Regions from separate parts of the Pantoea sp. YU22 genome, predicted to be linked through region 2. Evidence: predicted binding sites of a transcription regulator. Region 2 holds the regulator's gene; each other region holds the start of a gene.
The links. Region 2 encodes LexA, which represses DNA repair genes until DNA is damaged. Its sites were predicted from a motif close to TNCTGTATGTACATACAGNA; they were not measured.
Positions count from the first base shown of each region.

Region 1: the regulator LexA is predicted to act here: its motif matches at 2,082-2,101, upstream of EKL29_RS02810 (metal-dependent hydrolase).
Region 3: the regulator LexA is predicted to act here: its motif matches at 2,698-2,717, upstream of uvrB (excinuclease ABC subunit UvrB).

Region 1 is NZ_RYDU01000001.1:584,386-588,406, forward strand. Features, by position in the region: gene EKL29_RS02805 (L-cystine transporter) at 1-1,318, opposite strand, end outside; gene EKL29_RS02810 (metal-dependent hydrolase) at 1,474-2,064, opposite strand; gene kduD (2-dehydro-3-deoxy-D-gluconate 5-dehydrogenase KduD) at 2,261-3,022, opposite strand; gene kduI (5-dehydro-4-deoxy-D-glucuronate isomerase) at 3,039-3,875, opposite strand.
Region 2 is NZ_RYDU01000002.1:453,646-457,666, forward strand. Features, by position in the region: gene dinF (MATE family efflux transporter DinF) at 1-1,073, opposite strand, end outside; gene lexA (transcriptional repressor LexA) at 1,195-1,809, opposite strand; gene EKL29_RS06575 (diacylglycerol kinase) at 1,916-2,284, opposite strand; gene plsB (glycerol-3-phosphate 1-O-acyltransferase PlsB) at 2,412-4,021, shown strand, end outside.
Region 3 is NZ_RYDU01000001.1:78,163-82,183, reverse strand. Features, by position in the region: gene yvcK (uridine diphosphate-N-acetylglucosamine-binding protein YvcK) at 1-592, shown strand, start outside; gene uvrB (excinuclease ABC subunit UvrB) at 598-2,619, opposite strand; gene EKL29_RS00425 (ABC transporter ATP-binding protein) at 3,497-4,021, shown strand, end outside.

The DNA.
Region 1 (4,021 bases), on a different contig from region 2:
TAAGGGAACCGGCGGTCATCGAACCGTTAACGTTAAGCGCGGTACGGCCCATATCGATCAGCGGTTCAATAGAGATGAGCAGGGCGACCAGCGTCACCGGCAGGCCCATCGCAGGCAGTACGATCAGCGCGGCGAAAGTCGCGCCGCCGCCTACGCCCGCCACGCCAGCGGAACTGAGCGTAACGATGCCTACCAGCGTGGCGATCCAGACCGGATCGAACGGGTTAATGCCTACGGTCGGGGCAACCATCACCGCCAGCATGGTCGGATAGAGTCCTGCGCAGCCGTTCTGACCAATAGTCGCACCGAAAGAGGCGGAGAAGCTGGCGATCGATTCCGGCACGCCCAGACGACGCGTCTGGGTTTCCACGTTAAGCGGAATGCTCGCGGCGCTGGAACGGCTGGTAAAGGCGAAGGTGATAACCGGCCAGACCTTGCGGAAGAAGCGCAGCGGATTAATACCGTTTACCGACAGCAGCAGCGCGTGCACGCCGAACATAATCGCCAGGCCCAGATAAGAGGCGACGACAAAACCGCCCAGCTTGATAATGTCCTGCAGGTTCGACCCGGCGACCACTTTAGTCATCAGCGCCAGCACGCCGTAAGGCGTCAGCTTCATAATCAGACGCACCAGCTTCATTACCCAGGATTGCAGGGTATCTATCGCCACCAGCACGCGCTGGCCTTTGGCTTCGTCATCTTTCAGCAGCTGCAGCGCCGCAACGCCGAGGAAGGCGGCGAAAATCACTACGCTGATAATCGAGGTCGGGCTGGCGCCGGTCAGATCGGCAAACGGATTTTTCGGCACAAACGAGAGCAGCAGCTGAGGGACGGTCAGATCCGCCACTTTGCCCGCGTAGTTGCTCTGTATCGCAGCGAGGCGCGCGCTCTCCTGCGCGCCCTGCACCAGGCCTTCAGCGCTGAGGTGGAACAGGCCGGTAACCAGTACGCCGACCAGTGCGGAGATGGCGGTGGTGAACAGCAGCACGCCAATCGTCAGCAGGCTGATTTTGCCCAGCGACGAGGCATTATGCAGACGCGCGACGGCGCTGAGGATCGAGGCGAACACCAGCGGCATCACGATCATCTGCAGTAGCTGTACGTAGCCGTTGCCCACGATATTAAACCAGTTGATAGAGGTTTTCAGCACCTCGCTCTGCTGGCCGTAGATGGTTTGCAGCGCCAGGCCGAACAGTACGCCGATCACCAGACCGACCAGCACCTTTTTCGACAGGCTCCAGCTTTGACGGCCGAGGCGCGACAGCAGCAGCAGCAGCGCGACGAAGGCCGCGAGATTAAGAATCAGAGGTAGATCCATGTTGGCTCCCGAGAGAGGCGCCCGACGACAGCTGTGGTGTCGGGGCGCCAGATAATGTTATGCACGAATTAAGTGCCGGTATGTTAACAGTTACCTGGGGTGCCAACTTATATCCAAATGGAATGGCTTATAACCAGACAGCGCTTTCTGCTGGTTTAATGCGCTTTTTGTGTAGAAATCAAGCGGGAAACGCCATTTTGTAGCGTATCGAAGAGCTGTGAAGGCCAGCCGTTCGCACCAAAAGAGGGCGAGCCGGGTGGAAACCAGAGCGCATAGCCAACCAGCGCCAGGCAAAGCGTACGCTCCAGCTGGTTACCTTTCTGGCTTCTGAGGATAGGCAGGCGGAAGCGCCAGCGGCACGGCCACAGCAGCGGCACTCCGGCGGGGGTTAGCATATCCGCCACGATATGGCTGAGATAGCCCAGCGTCATACCTTGCAGCACGTCGGCAGGCAGCAGCCAGTCTTCGGGGACGTTAATCTGGAACAGCCACAGGCTGGCGGCCACCGCCAGCAGGCTGTGCGTGAATCCCCGGTGACCAAAGGCGCGTGCGATAGGATGCGACAACCACTTTAAGCGCTGGCCAAGCAGGGATTTGGGATGATCGATATCGGGCAGCAGGCAGGTGAGCAGCGAGGCGGAAATAAGGTGCCACCAGTCGGCCTGCGCCAGCACAGGCGTCAGCTCTGCGCGCTTGGCAAAAATAGCGGTGGCAATAGCGAAAATTACGTGGCCTTCGCCCGTCATGATAAAACCTGGCTGCAAACTGTCGATGCATCCAGTATAGGGATTTATCCAGTGAATGAGAAGTTGTGACGCTGTAACGAAGCGTGAATTTTTTTAGCGAAACGGCGGCGCCAGACCTGCCGTTTCGCCACAGATAGCCTTTCAGGGCGAGAAGTGCCGAAGGGCTACTTTTCTCGCCTGGCGCGCATCACAGCGCTTAACGCGCCAGCCAGCCGCCGTCGACGGCCAGCGTATAGCCATTCACATAATCCGACGCCGAAGAGGCCAGGAAAACAACCGGACCCATCATATCTTCCGGCAGTCCCCAACGCTCGGCCGGGATGCGCCCGAGAATTTCTGCGCTGCGGCCCTCGTCGCTGCGCAGCTGCTCGGTGTTGTTGGTCGCCATGTAACCCGGCGCGATGGCGTTAACGTTAATGCCGTGTTTCGCCCATTCGTTCGCCATCAGTCGCGTCAGCCCCATCACCGCGCTTTTCGACGCTGTGTATGAGGGAACCCGAATGCCGCCCTGAAAAGAGAGCATCGAGGCGATATTGATGATTTTACCGCCCTGGCCCTGGGCGATGAAATGACGCGCCACCTGCTGCGACAAAAAGAAGACGCTCTTGGTGTTGATGTTCATCACATCGTCCCAGTCCTGCTCGCTGAAGCTAAGCGCGTCTTCGCGGCGGATAATTCCGGCGTTATTGACCAGAATGTCAATTTTGCCCGCGGCGGCGATCGCTTGCTCCACGACGCGCGGCACCTGCTCGGTACGGATAAGATCCGCCTGCAGGGACCAGAAGCGGCGGCCAAGTGCTTCGACGCGCTGCTGCGTTTCTGCTGGCTCTTCGCGATTGACGCCGACGATATCGCAACCGGCCTGCGCCAGGCCCAGCGCCATGCCCTGGCCAAGCCCGGTATTGCAACCGGTGACCAGCGCGATTTTACCTTCCAGATTAAATGCGTTGAGTATCATGAGAGCGCCTCCTTTTTTAGCGCAGATCGCGGATTTTGACATGATCCATGTCGTCGAATACCTGATTCTCGCCGACCATGCCCCAGATAAAGGTGTAGCGTTCGGTGCCGACGCCGGCATGAATCGACCAACTGGGCGAAATGACCGCCTGCTCGTTGTGCACCAGCAGATGACGCGTCTCCTGCGGCTGACCCATCATGTGAAATACCGCGCTTTCCGGGTTCATATCGAAATAGAAATAGACTTCCATACGGCGCTCGTGCGTGTGACACGGCATGGTATTCCACAGGTTGCCTTCATCCAGGCGGGTCAGCCCCATGGTGAGCTGGCAGGTCGGCAGCACGTCCGGCACCAGATATTTATTGATGGTGCGGCGGTTGGAGGTCGCCGCATCGCCGAGCGTGGTGCGTACCGCCTCCTCTTTACCCACTTTCTTATCGGGAAAGCGGCTGTGCGCGGGCGCGCTGTTGAAATAGAACTTCGCCGGGTGAGCCGCATCGCTGCTGCGAAAGCTCAGCGACTGGGCACCTTTGCCGACATAGAGCGCTTCTTCCGTGCCGATCTCCCAGACTTTGCCGTCCACCTCAATGGTACCCGGACCGCCGATATTGATGACGCCCAGTTCGCGGCGCTCCAGAAAATAGCTTACGCCCAGCTGTTTGCCCATCTCGTTGCCGAAGGAGACGCTGGCGGCGACCGGCATTACGCCGCCGACAATAATGCGATCGATATGGCTGTAGGTCAGGGTGTAGCGGTCAGCTTCGAAGATGTTTTCGATTAAGAACTCGCGGCGTAGCGCGGCGGTGTCGAGCTGTCTGGCATGCTCGCTGTGAATGCTTTGTCGAACGTCCATTCTGATCCCCTCTGGCGAAAAAGGCATACGTGCCCCGCAGGGCGTCTGAGGGCATCTTAGGAGGAGTGGAAGATCAATTCAATAAAAATGAAACGTTGTTTTATTTTTTGAGAAGGGGATCATACCGTAAACAAAACCCGCCAGCG
Region 2 (4,021 bases):
ATTTGCCAGAACAGATAGCGATCCACCTGCTGCCGCAGCGAATCCAGCGAGGTGAGCGCCGCCACTATAGCTTCGCCGCTCGCCGCGTAAATCAGCGCGAACGCCAGCGCCACCATTCCTGCCTGACGACAGGCGGCGTGCCATACAGCCAGCAGCCTGTCGCCGTCGCGCGCGCCGTAGGCTTCGCCAGAGACAGCTTCCACCGCGTAGGCGAAACCGTCGAGCGCATAGGCGGTAAAGGTGATAAACATCAGCAGAACGGCATTAGCGGCGACGATCTCAGGCCCCAGACGCGCGCCGATCAGGGTGAGCGAAGCAAAGCAGAGCTGCAGCAACAGCGAGCGCAGCATAATGTCGCGATTGAGACGCAGCAGACGGCTAATATCGCCGCGCCAGCTCTGTTTCAGCATCGCCATGGAGATGCCGCGTATTTTCAGTACGCGCCACACCATCGCCAGCCCTACCGCCAGCGTGACATATTCCGCCACCGCCGTTGCGGTCGCCGCGCCCGCGACGCCCCACTTCAGCCCCGGCACCAGCCAGAGATCGAGCAGGATATTTACCGCGTTGCCCACCACCAGCAGCACAACCGGCGCGCGGGCATACTGCACGCCAAGCAGCCAGCCGAGGATCACCATGTTCGCCAGCGTCGCCGGCGCGCTAAGCCAGCGGATATGAATGAAGAGCGCGGCCTGTTCCAGCACCTGCGGATTGCCGCCCGCCAGCCGACTCGCCAGCGAACTTAACGGATCGCGCAGCAGCACAAACAGTCCGCCAGCAAGCAGCGCCATCAGCAGCGGCTGCGTCAACGCGCGCGCCAGCGCCTGCGGGTCGCGTGCGCCAAAGGCCTGAGCGGTAAAGCCCGTGGTGCTCATGCGAAGAAACAGGAAAAGCATAAAGACGAAGCTGGTGGCGGTGGTGCCAATCGCCACGCCGCCAAGGTAAACCGGACTGTTGAGATGGCCGATAACGGCGGTATCCACCAGGCCGAGCAGCGGCACGGTAATGTTAGAAAGGATCATCGGCAGCGCCAGCCGCCAGAGGTGTCGGTCGTCTGTAGAGAAGAGACGCATCAGCCGGTCCATGCCTGAAAACGTAAAACAGAAAGGAGCGGCGTTAACCGCATTGAGAGCGCTTTAACAGCTTATCGTACAGACGCCTGACGAAACGATACAGGCGTCTGAAGGCAACCGGTCAGAGCCACTCGCCGTTGCGCACCACGCCCACCGCCAGACCTTCAACGGTCAGCGACTGCGTGCGGGTATCGACGATAATCGGCTCGAAGTCGTTGTTTTCCGGCAGCAGATGCACCACGGTGCCCTGCTTTTTCCAGCGCTTTACCGTGACTTCGTCATCGATGCGCGCCACTACGACCTGGCCGTTACGCACATCCTGCGTTTTATGTACCGCCAGCAGATCGCCATCCATAATGCCGATATCTTTCATCGACATTCCCGCGACGCGCAGCAGAAAATCAGCAGAAGGCTTAAACAGGTCGGGATCAACTTTGTAATGCGTTTCAATATGTTCCTGCGCCAGCAGCGGTTCACCGGCGGCGACGCGGCCGATCAACGGCAGCCCGTTAGACTCTTCCTCTTCCATCAGCAGGCGAATGCCGCGTGATGCGCCGGAGACGATCTCGATAACGCCTTTACGTGCCAGCGCTTTCAAATGTTCTTCGGCGGCGTTGGGGGAACGGAACCCCAGCTGCGAGGCGATTTCCGCACGCGTCGGCGGCATGCCCGTCTGGTTAATATGGTCGCGAATCAGGTCATAAACCTGTTGCTGCCTGGTGGTTAATGCTTTCATCCCGCCCCCTGGTTGTTTATACAGTCGCTGTGAGTATATACAGGTATTGGCGAAATGAAAACCAAAACCCAGGGAAATAACAGCCATTTGGGCAATTGTGGAAAGCCTAGCGCAAATGGGACCAAAGCAGCGCGATCCAGACAAACAGCGCCAGTATGATAGCCAGCAAGACGGCGGCTGAGCCCATGTCTTTCGCCCGTCCGGCCAGCGGATGACGCTCCTGACCAATGCGATCGACCACCGCTTCAATCGCGCTGTTAAGGATCTCGACGATTATCACCAGCACCACCGATCCGATCATCAGGATGCGCGCGACGGTATCGACATCCAGCCAGCAGGCGATGATAACGGCGATGATGGCGGCCGTGGCTTCCTGACGAAACGCGGCCTCATGCTGCCAGGCGGCGCGCAGCCCTTGCCAGGAGTAGCCTGCCGCTTTCACAATCCTGAGCAAACCGGTGGTATTACTTGCCATTGCGAGGGAACCCTTTTAGTTGTTTGACGTCAATGTCTGGGCCAGGTGCGTTTGGCACCACACAGATCTTCGCAGCACTTTCTGATATGCTTGCGGCGCTTTGCTAACAAGAGGCTTCATGTTGTCTATGTCAGGTTGGCGTAAACTCTATTATAAATTGTTGAATTTACCACTTTCCGTTCTGGTAAAAACTAAGGCTATTCCGGCCGATCCCGTTTCCGAACATGGACTCGATCCGACGCGGCCGATTATGTACGTGCTGCCATACGATTCCAAGGCGGATTTGCTGACGCTGCGTCAGCAGTGTCTGAAGCATAATTTGCCCGATCCGCTGGTGCCGCTGGAAATTGACGGCACGCTGCTGCCGCGCCACGTGTTTATTCACAATGGCCCGCGCGTGTTCCCCGCTTTCGGGCCGAACACGGAATCGGTGAAAATTTTCCACGAGTATCTCGATCTGCACCGCAATAATCCACATCTGGATATCCAGATGCTGCCGGTCTCGGTGATGTTCGGCCGTGCGCCAGGTCGTGAAGTTCAGGGCGACGATACGCCGCACCTGCGCGAGCTTAACGGCGTAGAGAAGTTTTTCGCCATCGTCTGGCACGGCCGCGACAGCTTTGTGCGCTTTTCCCCGACCGTCTCGCTGCGCTGGATGGCGACGCAGCACGGCACCGATAAATCTATCGCGCAGAAACTGGCGCGCGTGGCGCGCATTCACTTTGCGCGTCAGCGGTTAGCGGCGGTCGGCCCACGTTTGCCGGCGCGACAGGATCTCTTCAACAAGCTGCTGCAGTCCAAAGCGATTGAAAAAGCGGTGGAAGAAGAAGCGCGCAGTAAAAAGCTCTCTCATGAGAAGGCGCAGCAGAACGCTGTCGAGATGATGGAAGAGATCGCCGCGGACTTCTCTTATGAGGCGATCCGCGTGACCGATCGCGTGATGGGCTGGCTCTGGAGCCGTCTCTATCAGGGCATCAACGTCAACGGCGGCGAGCGCGTGCGCCAGTTGGCGGAAGATGGCCATGAGATTGTCTATGTGCCCTGCCATCGCAGCCACATGGATTATCTGCTGCTCTCCTATGTGCTTTATCATCAGGGCCTGGTGCCGCCGCATATCGCCGCAGGTATCAACCTTAACTTCTGGCCCGCCGGGCCGATTTTCCGCCGCCTGGGCGCATTCTTTATTCGTCGCACCTTTAAAGGCAACAAACTCTACGCCACCGTATTCCGCGAATATCTCGGCGAGCTGTTTAGCCGCGGCTATTCGGTCGAATATTTCGTTGAGGGTGGGCGCTCACGTACCGGCCGTCTGCTCGACCCCAAAACCGGCACGCTGGCGATGACGCTGCAGGCGATGCTGCGCGGCGGCAAACGTCCGATTACGCTGGTGCCGATCTATATCGGCTATGAGCACGTTATGGAAGTGGGCACTTACGCCAAAGAGCTACGCGGCGCGGCGAAAGAGAAAGAAGGCTTTATGCAGATGGTGCGCGGTCTGCGTAAGCTGCGCAATCTGGGTCAGGGCTACGTTAACTTCGGCGAACCGCTGCCGCTGGTGAACTACCTGAACAAGCAGGTGCCGGAGTGGCGCGACGCTATCGACCCGATTGAACCGCAACGTCCCAGCTGGCTGACGCCAACGGTGAACGATATCGCGGCGCGCCTGATGGTGCGCATCAACGAAGCGGGCGCCGCCAACGCCATGAACCTGTGCGTTACCGCGCTGCTTGCCTCACG
Region 3 (4,021 bases), on a different contig from region 2:
CCTCAGCGTCAGGCCGCTGGAGGCGATCAATATCATTCGCAATTTGCTCAAGGTTGACGCCTTTCTTATCCCGATGTCGGAGCAGCCGGTGGATCTGGTGGCATTAGACAGCGAGGGCAACATGGTTTACGGCGAAACCGATATCGACGCCATGAAACAGCCGCCGCAGGAGCTGATGCTGCATCCTAACGTCGCGCCGACGCGGGAAGCGCTGGAGGCGATCGCCGAAGCGGATCTGATTTTGATCGGCCCCGGCAGCTTTTACACCAGCCTGATGCCGAGTCTGCTGATGGAGGAGATGGCGCGCGCGCTGCGCCGGACGCCCGCCACCATGGTATTTATCGGTAACCTTGGGCGCGAGCTCAGCCCGGCCGCCGCGAGCCTGACGGTAGCGGACAAACTGGCGATGATGGAGAAATATATCGGCAAGCGGGTGATTGATGCCGTCGTGGTGAGCCCGGCCGCCGATACCTCCGGCGTCGAGAACCGCCTTATCGTGCGCGAGCCGCTGGAGGCCGCCGATATTCCCTATCGTCACGACCGCCAGCTGCTGCGCGTGGCGCTGGAACACGCCATTCAGCGTTTTAGCTAAAGCCGCTACGAGGCGGCGATAAAGAGTTCGCGCAGCTCATGCAGCTTGTCGCGCACGTTCGCCGCCTCTTCGAACTCCAGGTTTTGCGCGTGCTGCTGCATCTGCGACTCCAGCTCGTGGATTTTTTTCTGCAGCGCCTGCGGCGTCAGCGCCAGATAGCTGGCCTCGGCCTCGGCGGCGCTGCGGCTGCTGGCTTTGGCCTTGCCGCGCGTCTTGATGACGTTCTGGCCCAGTTCGAGGATATCGGTGATCTTCTTGTTGAGGCCCTGCGGCACAATCCCTTTTTCCTCGTTGTACTTCTGCTGCTTCTCGCGGCGGCGCTCGGTCTCTTCAATGGCGCGCGCCATAGAGTTGGTGATCCTGTCGGCGTAAAGGATCGCCTTGCCGTTAACGTTACGTGCGGCGCGACCGATGGTCTGGATCAGCGAGCGTTCGGAGCGCAGGAAGCCCTCTTTATCCGCATCGAGGATCGCCACCAGCGACACCTCGGGCATATCCAGACCTTCGCGCAGCAGGTTGATCCCGACCAGCACGTCAAACTCGCCGAGGCGCAGATCGCGGATGATCTCCATACGCTCAACGGTATCGATATCTGAGTGGAGATAGCGCACCTTCTCGCCGTGCTCTTCAAGATACTCGGTCAGATCTTCCGCCATGCGCTTGGTCAGCGTCGTGACCAGCACGCGCTCGTTGATGGTGACGCGCTTGCGGATCTCCGACAGCAGATCGTCCACCTGGGTCGCCACCGGTCGTACCTCCAGCAGCGGATCGAGCAGCCCGGTAGGACGCACCACCTGATCGATCACCTCGCCGCCTGATTTCTCCAGCTCGTAGTTGCCCGGCGTCGCAGAGACGTAAATAGTCTGCGGCGCCAGCGCCTCGAACTCTTCAAACCTGAGCGGTCGGTTATCCAGCGCGGAAGGCAGGCGGAAGCCATACTCCACCAGCGTCTCTTTACGCGCGCGGTCGCCTTTATACATCCCGCCGATTTGCGGAATGGTGACGTGCGATTCGTCGACGATCAGCAGACCGTCGGCAGGCAAATAGTCGAACAGCGTCGGCGGCGGCTGGCCTGGCCCGCGCCCGGAGAGGTAGCGCGAGTAGTTTTCGATGCCCGAGCAGTAGCCCAGCTCGTTCATCATCTCCAGATCGAACTGGGTACGCTGCGTCAGGCGCTGCTCTTCCAGCAGCTTATTGTTCTCCAGCAGCACCCGGCGACGATCCACCAGCTCGTCTTTGATCTCTTCCATCGCCTGCAGGATACGTTCGCGCGGCGTCACGTAGTGCGTTTTTGGATAGATGGTGTAGCGCGGCACGGTAGAGACAATCTGCCCGGTGAGCGGATCGAACAGCGACAGCCGCTCCACCTCTTCGTCGAACAGCTCGACGCGCAGCGCAATATCTTCCGACTCCGCCGGAAAAATATCGATCACTTCACCGCGGACGCGGAAGGTGCCGCGCTGGAACGCCTGATCGTTGCGCGCATACTGCAGCTCCGCCAGACGACGCAAAATACTGCGCTGGTCGATGATCATGCCGCGCGTCAGGTGCAGCATCATTTTCAGATAGAGATCGGGATCGCCCAGACCGTAAATGGCGGAGACCGACGCCACGACGATAACGTCGCGCCGCTCCAGCAGCGCCTTGGTCGCCGAGAGACGCATCTGCTCGATATGTTCGTTTACCGAGGCGTCTTTTTCGATAAAGGTATCGGAGCTGGGCACATAGGCTTCAGGCTGATAGTAATCGTAATAGGAGACGAAGAACTCCACCGCGTTATCGGGGAAGAACTCCTTCATCTCGCCATAAAGCTGCGCCGCCAGGGTTTTGTTGGGTGCCAGCACCATCGCAGGCCGGTTGAGATCGGCAATGACGTTGGCGACGGTAAACGTCTTGCCGGAGCCGGTTACGCCGAGCAGCGTCTGATGGGCAAGACCATCCTCCAGCCCCTCTTTGAGACGACGAATCGCCTCGGGCTGATCGCCGGAGGGCTGGAAAGCGGAATTTAGTTTAAAGACTTTACTCATGACTTGCGGTTCCTGCTGAAGAATGCGGCGGGTAGCGGAGTCATTTTACTCTGCCGTGGCGATTTTGCCAGAAATTAATACTGGATAAATCTCCAGTAACGCGGCACAGTGAGACGCTGACGTCTCGCCGCGGCTGAAAGGCTGTAACAACGCGACAACAATTTTTCTGTTGCGCAAGGTTATCCCCAGCCGGAGCGGATTTATAACATTTGTCAAGAGAGCCTCGTTAAATTTCAGCTGTGTTACGCAGCGGAATAATCTCAGGCTTGTTTTTTAATAACTATCTGTTTTTAAAATAAATATGTGAAAAGCCCAGTTTCTCATCATAATGTAACCAGGCCGCGTATTTCCTCGCTTGCGCTCTGTTTTCACTGTCTAATGCACAAGGTTATCCACAGGAATGGTGGATAACTAAAGGCAGCCCTTTTGCCATCGGCTGTGCATAATTTTTTGTTGTTAAGCCGCCCGCGTGAAAAATTTTTTTTTGCACCTCAATTCCTGTCACAAACGCTGGCGTTAACTCTGCTTTTTCAGCCCGCCGCTGCTTTTTTACCCAGCCGCGTTTGACATTAAGACCAGCAAAAATTCAACAAGCTGTCTAATCGCGGCCCTTTTGCACCATAAACGTTAAGTCATTAGCACCGTGAAAGTGCAGCGCTCTGATTACCCCCGGAAATTGTTAAGCACTTTTCATCTTTAACGGCGAAATAGCGCCTGGCTGGCCTCTCCAGGGCAACGAAACGTTCTGGCCCGGTAATTGCAGGATGCAGTAACAAAGAGGCAAAGCGATATTTACGACACCGCCACCGTTAAAGACTTGTTTGCCAGACGTCAAAGAGCGGAAGCATTCAGGCGAAATCTGTAAGAGGAGAGTCAGATGCTGAGTTTACGCTCGGTGAATCAGTTTTACGGGCAGAACCATATTTTGTGGGATGTGGATCTCGACCTGCCGCCAGGCACCTGCACCGGCGTGTTAGGCCGTCCGGGTATGGGCAAAACCACGCTGGTAAACTGCATTATGGGTCGTCTGCCGATTAACAGCGGCTCAATGACCTGGCAGGAGGATGGCTCGCCGCCGCGCGATCTGCTGCGGCAGCCTGCTGAACAGCGTGCATGCATGGGGATCGGCTATGTGCCGCAGGGTCGTCATATCTTCTCGCAGATGAGCGTTGAGGATAACCTGCTCATCGCGCTGCTGGCGGGCAGCGCGCCGGGCGATAAACCGCACGTTATCCCTGAAATGGTGTTCGACCTTTTTCCGGCGCTCTATTCGCTGCGGCAACAGCGCAGCGGCGAGCTGCCTGTCGACCAGCAGCAGCAGCTGGCGCTGGCGCGCGCGCTGGTGCTGCGTCCCAGGCTGCTGATCCTCGACGAGCCGACGGACGGCATGTCGCCCTGGCTG